2 regions of the Jeotgalibaca sp. PTS2502 genome follow, and region 2 is predicted to be linked to the other one. Evidence: predicted binding sites of a transcription regulator. Region 2 holds the regulator's gene; the other holds the start of a gene.
The links. Region 2 encodes Rex, which represses fermentation and respiration genes when NADH is low (regulators of the CRP and FNR family bind a similar motif). Its sites were predicted from a motif close to TTGTGAANTANTTCACAA; they were not measured.

Region 1: the regulator Rex is predicted to act here: its motif matches at 2,746-2,763, upstream of ald (alanine dehydrogenase).

What each region holds. Positions count from the first base shown of each region.
Region 1 covers NZ_CP019433.1:1,243,555-1,248,590, forward strand. Annotated here, with positions in the region: gene BW721_RS06055 (ABC transporter permease) at 1-833, opposite strand, end outside; gene ald (alanine dehydrogenase) at 1,569-2,684, opposite strand; gene BW721_RS06065 (2-dehydropantoate 2-reductase N-terminal domain-containing protein) at 2,912-3,397, opposite strand; gene BW721_RS06070 (PepSY domain-containing protein) at 3,702-4,283, opposite strand; gene BW721_RS06075 (Gfo/Idh/MocA family protein) at 4,335-5,036, opposite strand, start outside.
Region 2 covers NZ_CP019433.1:1,435,490-1,440,525, reverse strand. Annotated here, with positions in the region: gene BW721_RS07010 (ABC-F family ATP-binding cassette domain-containing protein) at 169-2,115, opposite strand; gene BW721_RS07005 (redox-sensing transcriptional repressor Rex) at 2,437-3,066, shown strand; gene BW721_RS07000 (YdiK family protein) at 3,101-3,307, opposite strand; gene BW721_RS06995 (CPBP family intramembrane glutamic endopeptidase) at 3,344-4,015, opposite strand; gene groES (co-chaperone GroES) at 4,227-4,511, shown strand; gene groL (chaperonin GroEL) at 4,537-5,036, shown strand, end outside.

The sequences.
Region 1 (5,036 bases), 190 kb from region 2:
ATCACACCAAACAAACTTGCTTTTTGAAGCGTTAAAACGTAAATAAAAATACCAATAACAACTGCTGCAATCACAATCAAGAACCCAATCATCAAGCCAAATGTTAGAACTTGCGCTGTATAACCTGGGATTTCATTGATGTAATCTTTGATAGAATAAACGCGTAAATTATCGTTATTTAGTTTAATATCGCTAAGGTCTTCTGTGTCACTTTTTGCGATGATAGCAGACACACGGCCTGTTTCAGATTCATCGATTTGTTCAAAACGAACTTCTTGGTAAGTGCCAACTGTTGTGTAAAGAACCGGCGCTACGTTGAATTTCGCATCTTCCGTAAAGCCAACGACTTCAATCGTTAACTCTGTCCCTGCTAATTCAAGGGTGTCACCAATTTCCACACCGTATTGCTCTTGCATACTGATGTCAGCTACCACTTGGTTGTCTTTCGTAAAGGTTTCGCCATCAATCACTTCCGGCATAATAAACTCATCAGAATTAATTCCAAAAAATGTTACGGTAATTTTTTCGTCATCAGATGTTGATCCTTCTTGACGAACAACGTTAGGTGTTTGACCTAAAATCGCAATTTCAGGGGCTTCCACATCATCGACAACGCTACGTGCCATCATTGACATGTTGATGTTCGAGTTAGATTCATCCGTTAAAATAATGGCATCTGCTCCCCATTTATCCACACTTGTGCGGTTTTCCTGTGCAAGGCCGTAAGCCAGTCCCACTAAGAAATACACCAAGTAAGATACAAGCACCATCACGCCAATAATTAATGCAAATCTGGTTTTTGAGTGTTTAATTTCATTCCATGCTAAGAACATTTTTTCTATCTCCTACATTCAATTTTTATTTTTATCTGTATATCATTCAGAAACATTACAACATGTTCCCTTTCCCCTCTCATTATATACAAGAAAAATCGAACGATAGTAGCTAGCTAAAATCATCAGATAGCTGCTTCATTTTTCCCGGCCCATTTTGATACTTTATCCCTTTGTTGAGATACGTTCAAACAATTGACACCATTATAGTCTATTTTTTTCAAAAAACTAAATAAACAGCTCGTTTTTTTTAATAGTGCAGCAAAAGGCTCTGTGGGGTGGCCTTTTGCTGCACTGTTTATCTATTTAGCTTGATTTGAGTGAATAGAAATGCTTTTTGGCGGCTCTATTCACTCATTTCGCTGGTTCGAGAAAATTCAGACTAATTTTATGTGCTGAAGTTCCTTGATTCGCCATTAATCGCTGTGGCACCGTCTGATGCTAAGAATAGTGCAGTTGCTGCAATTTCAGATGGCTGAAGTAAACGACTTAACATTCCTTTTGAAATAATTAAAAAAAGTAACCCATATCGCTTCTCACTCTGCCGACAATCCTGTCGATACAGCTATAAAAAATGAGCTGTATCTTACAATTGGTAGTCGAAATGTAAGATACACCCCTTCCTAAGCATCCTGTATCTTACATTTAGGTTGTCTGATGTAACATACAGGACTTTTTTGAGTGCTGTATCTTACATATAGGCACAAAAAAGCCGCTCTCACGAGCGGCTTTTTCTTATTTGATTAATTCTTCAATAGCAACGTATTCTTTTTCCAACGATTCTGCGACATCTTTATTGGTTATTTTACCTTGGAAGACGTTGTATCCAGTTAAAATAGTTGGATCAGCTTTAGCAGCTTCAACATGACCCTGGTTAGCAATTTTAACAGCATATGGCAAGGTAACGTTAGTCAAAGCAATGGTTGAGGTGCGTGATACAGCACCTGGCATATTCGGAACAGCATAGTGTAAAACACCATGTTTTACGTAAATTGGATCATCATGAGATGTCACGTGATCTTCCGTAGCGAAAATACCACCTTGGTCAACTGCAATATCGACAATGACAGATCCGGGTTGCATGTCAGCTACCATTTCTTCTGAAACTAATGTTGGTGCTTTACGTCCTGGGATTAAAACAGCCCCCACAACAATATCAGCGTCTTTAATGGCATTGGCAATATTCACTTCGTTAGACATTAAGGTTACGACTTCACTTCCGTATAGGTCTTCGATTTCACTCAAGACTTCTGGTTTAACATCTAAAACGGTACAATGAGCCCCCATACCTAACGCAATTTGCAAGGCGTTACGTCCTGATACACCACCACCAATGATAACAACTTTTCCGTTTCTAACACCTGGTACGCCTCCAATAAGCACACCTTTACCGCCGTATTGGCTTTCTAGGAATTGTGCCCCCATTTGTACTGATAAACGACCAGCAATCACGCTCATTGGGTTTAATAGTGGCAGGTCGCCAGCTTCTCCAATCATCGTTTCATAACCAATTGCGACAACCCCTGCTTCTTCTAGAGCCGTTGCTAAAGCAGGCTCATTCGCTAAGTGCAAGTAAGTGAAAAGAATTAAATCTTTTCTAAAGTATTTATATTCTGATTCTAAGGGTTCTTTTACTTTAATGATCATCTCTGCAGACCAAACTTTTTCTGCAGTTTCTTCAATGGTCGCACCAGCTTCGCGATATTGCTCATCAGTGAATCCGGAACCAACGCCTCCGTTAGTTTCCACCATAACTGTGTGGCCGTTTTGAACGAGCAATTCGACCCCAAGTGGTGTAATTCCTACACGATTCTCGTTGTTCTTAACTTCTTTCGGTATTCCGATTAGCATAAACTATATTCCTCCAATTTTTTTGTTTTCAACTATCTACATACGCTTCTATTTAATGACATTGTGAAATTTCAACCAAAATATTTGTTCGCTTTATTTTGATACAAAAGATAGCTGAATGTGTCATTTCTCTCTAATACCTTAACACTTTTCTACACTTCATTCAAAACATCCGCATTAATTAATGGATGAAAAGATGATTAGAAAACGATTACTTTGTTATTATATCACGAAGTTAAAAAAATGAAAAATTTTTTTAATTTTTGATTATTAGACAAAAAAATAGTCTTTTTTTTGCGGCAAGTATAGAGAATCGTCTGCGTTTCGGCGATCAAAGGACTTAGAGTTCGATTGGTTGGTTTAAATTCATGGTTAAATTCAAGGGCTTCAAATGTTGAGACCGGATTTAAGATAATGGTCGTCTTTATTTTTAAGGTGTGGGCAAATTGCTTGGCTAGTGTTGCGTGTGAAAAAGCCGGTGTTGTCACAAAGACCATTTCCGGATTTTCGAGTGCTACCGCCAAGTCATCTGTCACGCAGTGAATTTTGGCATTTCCGTTGATTATCCCTGAACAATGGATAATTGGATTTTCAATCAGTCCCTCAATGTGGTCACGAGTCCGATTCCACAAGGTGACGTCATTGCCTTCTAGAGTTAAGTGGGCAGCCATAGCTAAGCCCGAGTTGCCAGCACCAATAACAGTTACCTTCATGACCTTCCCCCTTTTGATAACGCTTACATCATTAACTTATTTATAGCACATACAGCTTCCTTCTGTCTAGCTGGGGATATTTAGTGAAAAAAATAAAAAAAAATTCTGCCCGTGTGAGATACAGCCGGCGAAAAGTTGCTGTATCTTACATTTCTACTGCTATATGTAAGATACAGTATAGACCGACTAATCTGTATCTTACATTTTGGCTATCATATGTAAGATACAGCGCTATTTTTAGAGCTGTATCTCACATCAACCCTTAAAAACAGAGCTGTTAGGATTCCTAACAGCTCTACTTAATTTAACCATCGACTTCTAAGACATCGCCTGTTTCGGCATGAATAGTTACATCGCGGTCGTCACTACCTTTAAATTCAACTTCATATTCGGCTTGCATACGATCATCATCGAAGCTTAAATTCCAACCTTCTAGTGTCGCATCCGCCTCAACCTCTTTCCTAGCAATTGAAACAGCTTCGTCTGACGTGATTAAACCATCTAATGTTAAAACATCGCGGTCGTCATCATCCAAACGATCATCTTCCACTTTTTCAACGTTTGACGTTGTGGCATTCATTTCGACTTCATATTCACGGTCCTCTAAAATGCCCGTAATTTGGTAAGTCCATTCTCCCCAGTCCTCATCAAAATCGACTTCCTTGATTTGAGCATCTGGGTATTCTTGCCAAAATACATCCAAAGCTTGGTCCATGCTAATCACATCAGCCATCGCCTGATCTGTTGTTGAACTCTCCACAACACTTGAATTATTTTCAGTCGATGGATCACTTACCGGTGTTTCACCTGGAGATGGTTCATTGCTACAAGCAGCGAGTGCTAAGGCTGAAAATGTAGTAAACGTTACTGTTCTCCATATTTTCATCTTATCTACCATCCTTTCTTAAGTTAATGGTAACCAAAATGACGCCTCAACTCAACTAATACCACTTCTGTAATCAGCTAGTAACTGATCGAAAAAGTAAACCGTTTGGGCAGCCTGATGGGTGTTTGCTGGACAATCGCCATCGCTTAATAGGTGGTCAACTATCATCTGAATATAAGGCAATCCCACATGTTCTGGTGGTTCAAACTGATATTTTTCATCATTAACTCTTAAGTCAGTGACCCCAGTTCCAGATAAATTCATGGTCCCTTTTGTGCCTTGAATATCGACTTGATCAACGTATTCACTGGCTGTATAGGACCAAGTCGCCGTACCAAAGACTTGAGACTTAAATTTGAAACTAGCGACAATCGTATCTTCTACTTCATAAACGCCAGCCCCATTTGTCGCAAACCCATTAACGGCTTCGATATCCCCAAACAACCACATTAAATAGTCGATGACATGAATTTGACTATCTAAAGCTTTACCACCGCCAGCTTCTTTCTTGTAGCGCCAAGGTAAGTCATTCGCTGTTTTGAGTTCTCGATTTAATGGAGAATAATGGCGAATGGTCACTGTCAAAACCTCACCAATAGTACCGTTTTCTAAAAACTGTTTAATCGTTTGAAACTTCTCCAAACCACGACGGTAGAAATTGACATAGAGGGGTAACTCGACTTGTTTAGCTTTTTTAATAATGTTTTGACACGCTATAAAATCACTGGCCATGGGTTTCTCGATAAGCGGAAT
Region 2 (5,036 bases):
AATGCGCTGTATCGTACATATTGAGTTTTAAATGCCAGATACAGCTTTCTTTTTAGCTCTGTAAGTTACATTTGGGTCTTCAAATGTAAGATACAGCAAGATTTTATAGCTTGTATCGTGCAAATCGTACAAAAGAAGGTCCTCACTCAGTGAGAACCTCCTGTTGTCTTATAGATTTTCTAATTCTAGTGTTAATGATTCCCATTCGTGCAGCAAGTGATCTTGTTTTTCTTGCTGTGCGAGTAGTTGGTCATGTAAGTCTTGTACCTTTTCATGGTCACCAAATACTTCGGGAAGGGTAAGGGCTGTTTCGATTTCCTCAATAGCCACTTCTAATGCTTCTAGTTCTGACTCAGTACTTTCGATGACGCGCGATAGTTTGCGTTCCAACTTAGCCCGTTCTTTATTGGATTGGTAATCTTTTTTCTTCGTATCGGTTTGAGTAGTCGTTGCTAACTCTGCTGCTGCTTCATCGAGAAGCAGTTGGGCGAGCGCAGCTTCTTCTTGTTTCTTCTCGACGTAATAATCGTAATCGCCTAAATAGAGCTTACTACCATCTTCAGATAATTCTAAAATACTCGTTGCAATCCGGTTAATGAAGTAGCGGTCATGCGATACGAATAATAGGGTACCATCGTATTCAATCAAGGCATTTTCCAATACTTCTTTACTGTCGATGTCCAAGTGGTTGGTTGGCTCATCTAGCATCAAAACATTATTCTTTTCCAAGGCTAACTTACACAAAGATAGTCGAGCTCGTTCGCCTCCGCTTAGAGAATAAATGGTTTTGTCAACATCTTCACCGCTAAAGAGGAAGCTTCCTAAAATACTCCTAATTGCTGTTTCATTCATAGTTGGATGCAGATCCCAAATTTCAGAAAGAACGGTTTTATTTTCCGTTAAGTTTTTTTGTTCTTGGTCATAATAGCCGATTTCTAAGTTAGACCCATAATGGATGTCTCCTTTGATAAGTGGTAGTTCCTTGTTAATACTTTTAAGGAGAGTTGACTTACCAATCCCATTTGGTCCGACAATTCCAATGGCTTGATGTTTGCGCAAGTCCATATGAATAGGGGCAGAGAGAATCGTGCTATCATAGCCAATGGCGCCATTTTCTAGAATCATGACGACATTGCCGCTTTCCTTTTCAATGTCAAACGAAAAGCGAGCAGATTTCTCGTCACCTTTTGGTTTTTCGAGTCGAGTCATTTTATCAAGGCGCTTGCGTCGGCTCTGTGCCATTTTAGTAGTTGATGCACGAACTAAATTACGAGCAATATAGTCTTCTAATTTAGCAATTTCGCCTTGTTGTTTTTCGAATTGTTTCATTTCTTGCTCTAATCGGGCTGCTTTTTCTTTTAAGTAAAAGGAATAGTTGCCTTTGTAATAATGGATGCGATTGCGGCTAATTTCATAGACACTGGTAGCGACTTTATCTAAAAAGTAACGGTCATGAGATACGATAAGCAAGGTGCCACGATAAGCGATTAGGTAGTTTTCTAACCAAGCTAATGTATCAATGTCCAAATGGTTAGTTGGCTCGTCCAAAATAAGTAAATCATTTTTTTCGAGTAGGATTTTTGCAAGTGCTAAGCGTGTCTTTTGACCGCCGGAGAGTTGCGAAACAGGTCGTTGGTGGTCTTCCTCGTAAAAACGGAAGCCATGTAGAACGGAACGGATTTCTGACTCGTAGCCGTAAGCATTTTTTTCTTGGATTTCTTGCTGCAAACTATCATAACGTTTTAGAGCAGCTTCAAAGGCTATAGTGTCTTGCATCAACGTTTCATCGGTTAAGGCATGGGCTGCTTCTTCAGCTTCTTTCGTTAGTTTAATAATGGGTTCGAAGACCGACAGCATTTCTTCCCAAATAGTGTTGTCGGAATCAACTGTACTGTATTGGTCTAAGTAACCAATATGGAGATCTTTTTTCTTGGCAATCTTGCCTTCGTCGGTGGGTTCAAAACCAGCTAGTATTTTTAATAAAGTCGATTTACCAGCACCGTTACGGCCGACCAAGGCAATTCTCTCTTGGTCTTGAATGGTAATTTGAATATTTTCAAATAGGACTGCTGAACCGAAGTGACGCGCAAGATTTTGGCCTTGCAATAATATCATAGGTGTATCCTCTTTCTCTATATAATGGTCGTTAAATTGTCAAATAAGAACATGCCATTTCATTTTATCATAGAATTTTAACAAGAGATAGGAACATTAATTGAAAAGCCAATGATTGTGAATAATGTCGCTACTTTTATTTAAAGCTTATGAAAATAAGGGAAACAAAGAATTTTTTTCACAAAAAGATACAAATTAGAGAAAAATACTAGATATTTCACAATGTGGTGCTATAATGTCATTATGTATTAGATTGCTAAGATTATGTGATTATTCTTTTTTATATAGATTTAAAACGTTATGCTGAAAGGGAGCGTTGTAATGTCAACAGAAATACCAAGAGCAACTGCCAGACGGTTGCCAATTTATCACCGTTATTTGAGATATCTGCATAACGCAGGAAAAGCAAGAATTTCATCAAATGAATTAAGTGAAGCTGTCAAGGTGGACAGTGCGACTATCCGTCGTGACTTCTCTTATTTCGGTGCTTTAGGAAAAAGAGGATACGGTTATGATGTGGAGTACCTACTTGATTTCTTCAGCAAAACATTAAATCAAGACCGATTAACAAACGTTGCTCTTATCGGAGTAGGTAATTTAGGTCATGCTTTATTAAATTACAACTTCCACTTGAGCAATAATGTGCGCATCAGTTGTGCTTTTGATGTGAACGAAGAAATTGTTGGCAAAATCGTTAGTGGTGTTCCTGTTTATGATATGTCTGAAATGATTGAACAACTACGCATCCAACAAATCGATGTTGCCATTTTAACAGTCCCTCAAAATGTTGCTCAAAAAGCGACTAATGATTTAACTGAGGCTGGTGTAAAAGGTATCATGAACTTTACTCCGATTCGATTATCAGTTCCAGATGATGTTCGTATTCAAAATGTTGACTTAACGAATGAATTGCAAACATTGATTTATTTCTTAGATAATAATATTTCCTAAATAAAAAACAGTTAAGCCGCGGCTTAACTGTTTTTTATTTAGGATCGATATTTTCCTTGATTTTAAAATACGTATCAAGCATTCTAACGCCGTTAACAATATTATTTGTAGCGAATAGAATACTTAGAATAGCTAAAAAGCCCCAGCCTGATGTGTTGACACTATCAACGGCAAAGTAGACAAATAGCAAACCAAAAACAAATTTCATACCGATTTGGATGAGAATATCTTTTAAAGTCATGAGATTCCTTTCTAAACAAACATAAATAATAAGCGGTTATTGAAACAGCTCAGGGAAATAAAGAGGTAAGCTGGCATAAGCATTCATTAAAGCATGTGCCATGATAGGGGTAAAGATATTATTGGTTTTAAAGTATAAATAGCAAAACCATAATCCTAAAGACCCGTAAACAAGCATATGCCCATCAAAGTGGATAAAGGCGAACAACAATGAGCTGATGACAGCTGATCCGACAATTCCGACACTTGATGAAGAGAGTTGGGCAAAAATCGCTTTTCTAAAGACAAATTCTTCCATGATTGGTGCAAATAAAACAATCATAAAAATTAAGAAAGGATAGTCACTAGCGGTGTCTAACAAGGTTTGTGTATTGACCGATTCAGAAGAGACGTTAAAGACAGCCATTTCAATTAGAGACGTTACAATTTGAAGTACAATTGAGCCGACAAATCCAATTAATCCCCATAACACAATCTTTTTGGTAGGTGCAGATGGTTTATCCGTTAGTTCTGTTGAAGGAGTCCATTCCTTAGTTCGGTTGAGTAAAATCATCCCCATTGTTCCTAAAAAGGCAAATAAAATGGTTAAATTCAAACTCATTTCAATTTGACGATTTTCTGGGAATAAAAACATTAAGGGAAGGGGTAATAGCTGAGCAGCGATGTAAACAAAAATAATTTTAGTCGCTGTAGAAAGTTTCTTTTTCATAAATCTTACCTTTCTGTTAAGGTTAAAAAGCAAGGATGCTTTTTCTTCAATAACGTGAAGTTTAAAGTCTATATGAAAGTATATCACAATTTTAAAAAAAAATAATAGTTTTGTCTTGCATTCACTAGTAGATTTGATTAATATAGAGTCATAGATTAGCACTCTTTGGGTGAGAGTGCTAATTCAAATGATAGATTATGGAGGGATATTTGTGTTAAAACCATTAGGAAACCGCGTTATCATTGAAGTTGCTCAAGAAGAGGAGCAAACAGTCGGAGGGCTGGTGTTACCATCTTCAGCACAAGAAAAATCACAAACGGGTATTGTGATTGCAACGGGCGAAGGAAGAGTAACTGACAACGGTACAAAGATTGACATGGTTGTTAAAGAAGGGGACCGTGTTCTTTTTGAGAAATATTCCGGTACCGAAATTAAATACCAAGGCAAAGATTATCTCGTTATTAAAGAAACAGATGTCGTTGCAATTATTGACTAATTAAATTGATGAGGTGAATAGAATAATGGCTAAAGATATTAAATTTTCTGAAGACGCTCGTGCAGCCTTACTAAGAGGCGTTGATATACTGGCAAATACAGTAAAAGTAACACTTGGACCAAAAGGACGTAACGTTGTTTTAGAGAAAGCATACGGTTCGCCGCTAATTACAAATGATGGTGTTACCATTGCTAAAGAAGTTGAATTAGAAGACCACTTTGAAAATATGGGTGCTAAACTTGTTTCTGAAGTTGCCTCTAAAACAAATGATATTGCTGGAGATGGAACAACAACAGCAACTGTATTAACGCAAGCCATCGTGCGCGAAGGATTGAAAAACGTGACTGCCGGCGCAAACCCAGTTGGTATTCGTCGTGGTATTGAATTAGCAACAAAAGAAGCTGTTGCTGGACTAGCAGAAATTTCTCAAACGGTTAACTCAAAAGAATCAATTGCTCAAGTAGCTGCTGTTTCTTCAGGTTCTCGTGAAGTAGGGGAATTAATTGCTGAAGCAATGGAAAGAGT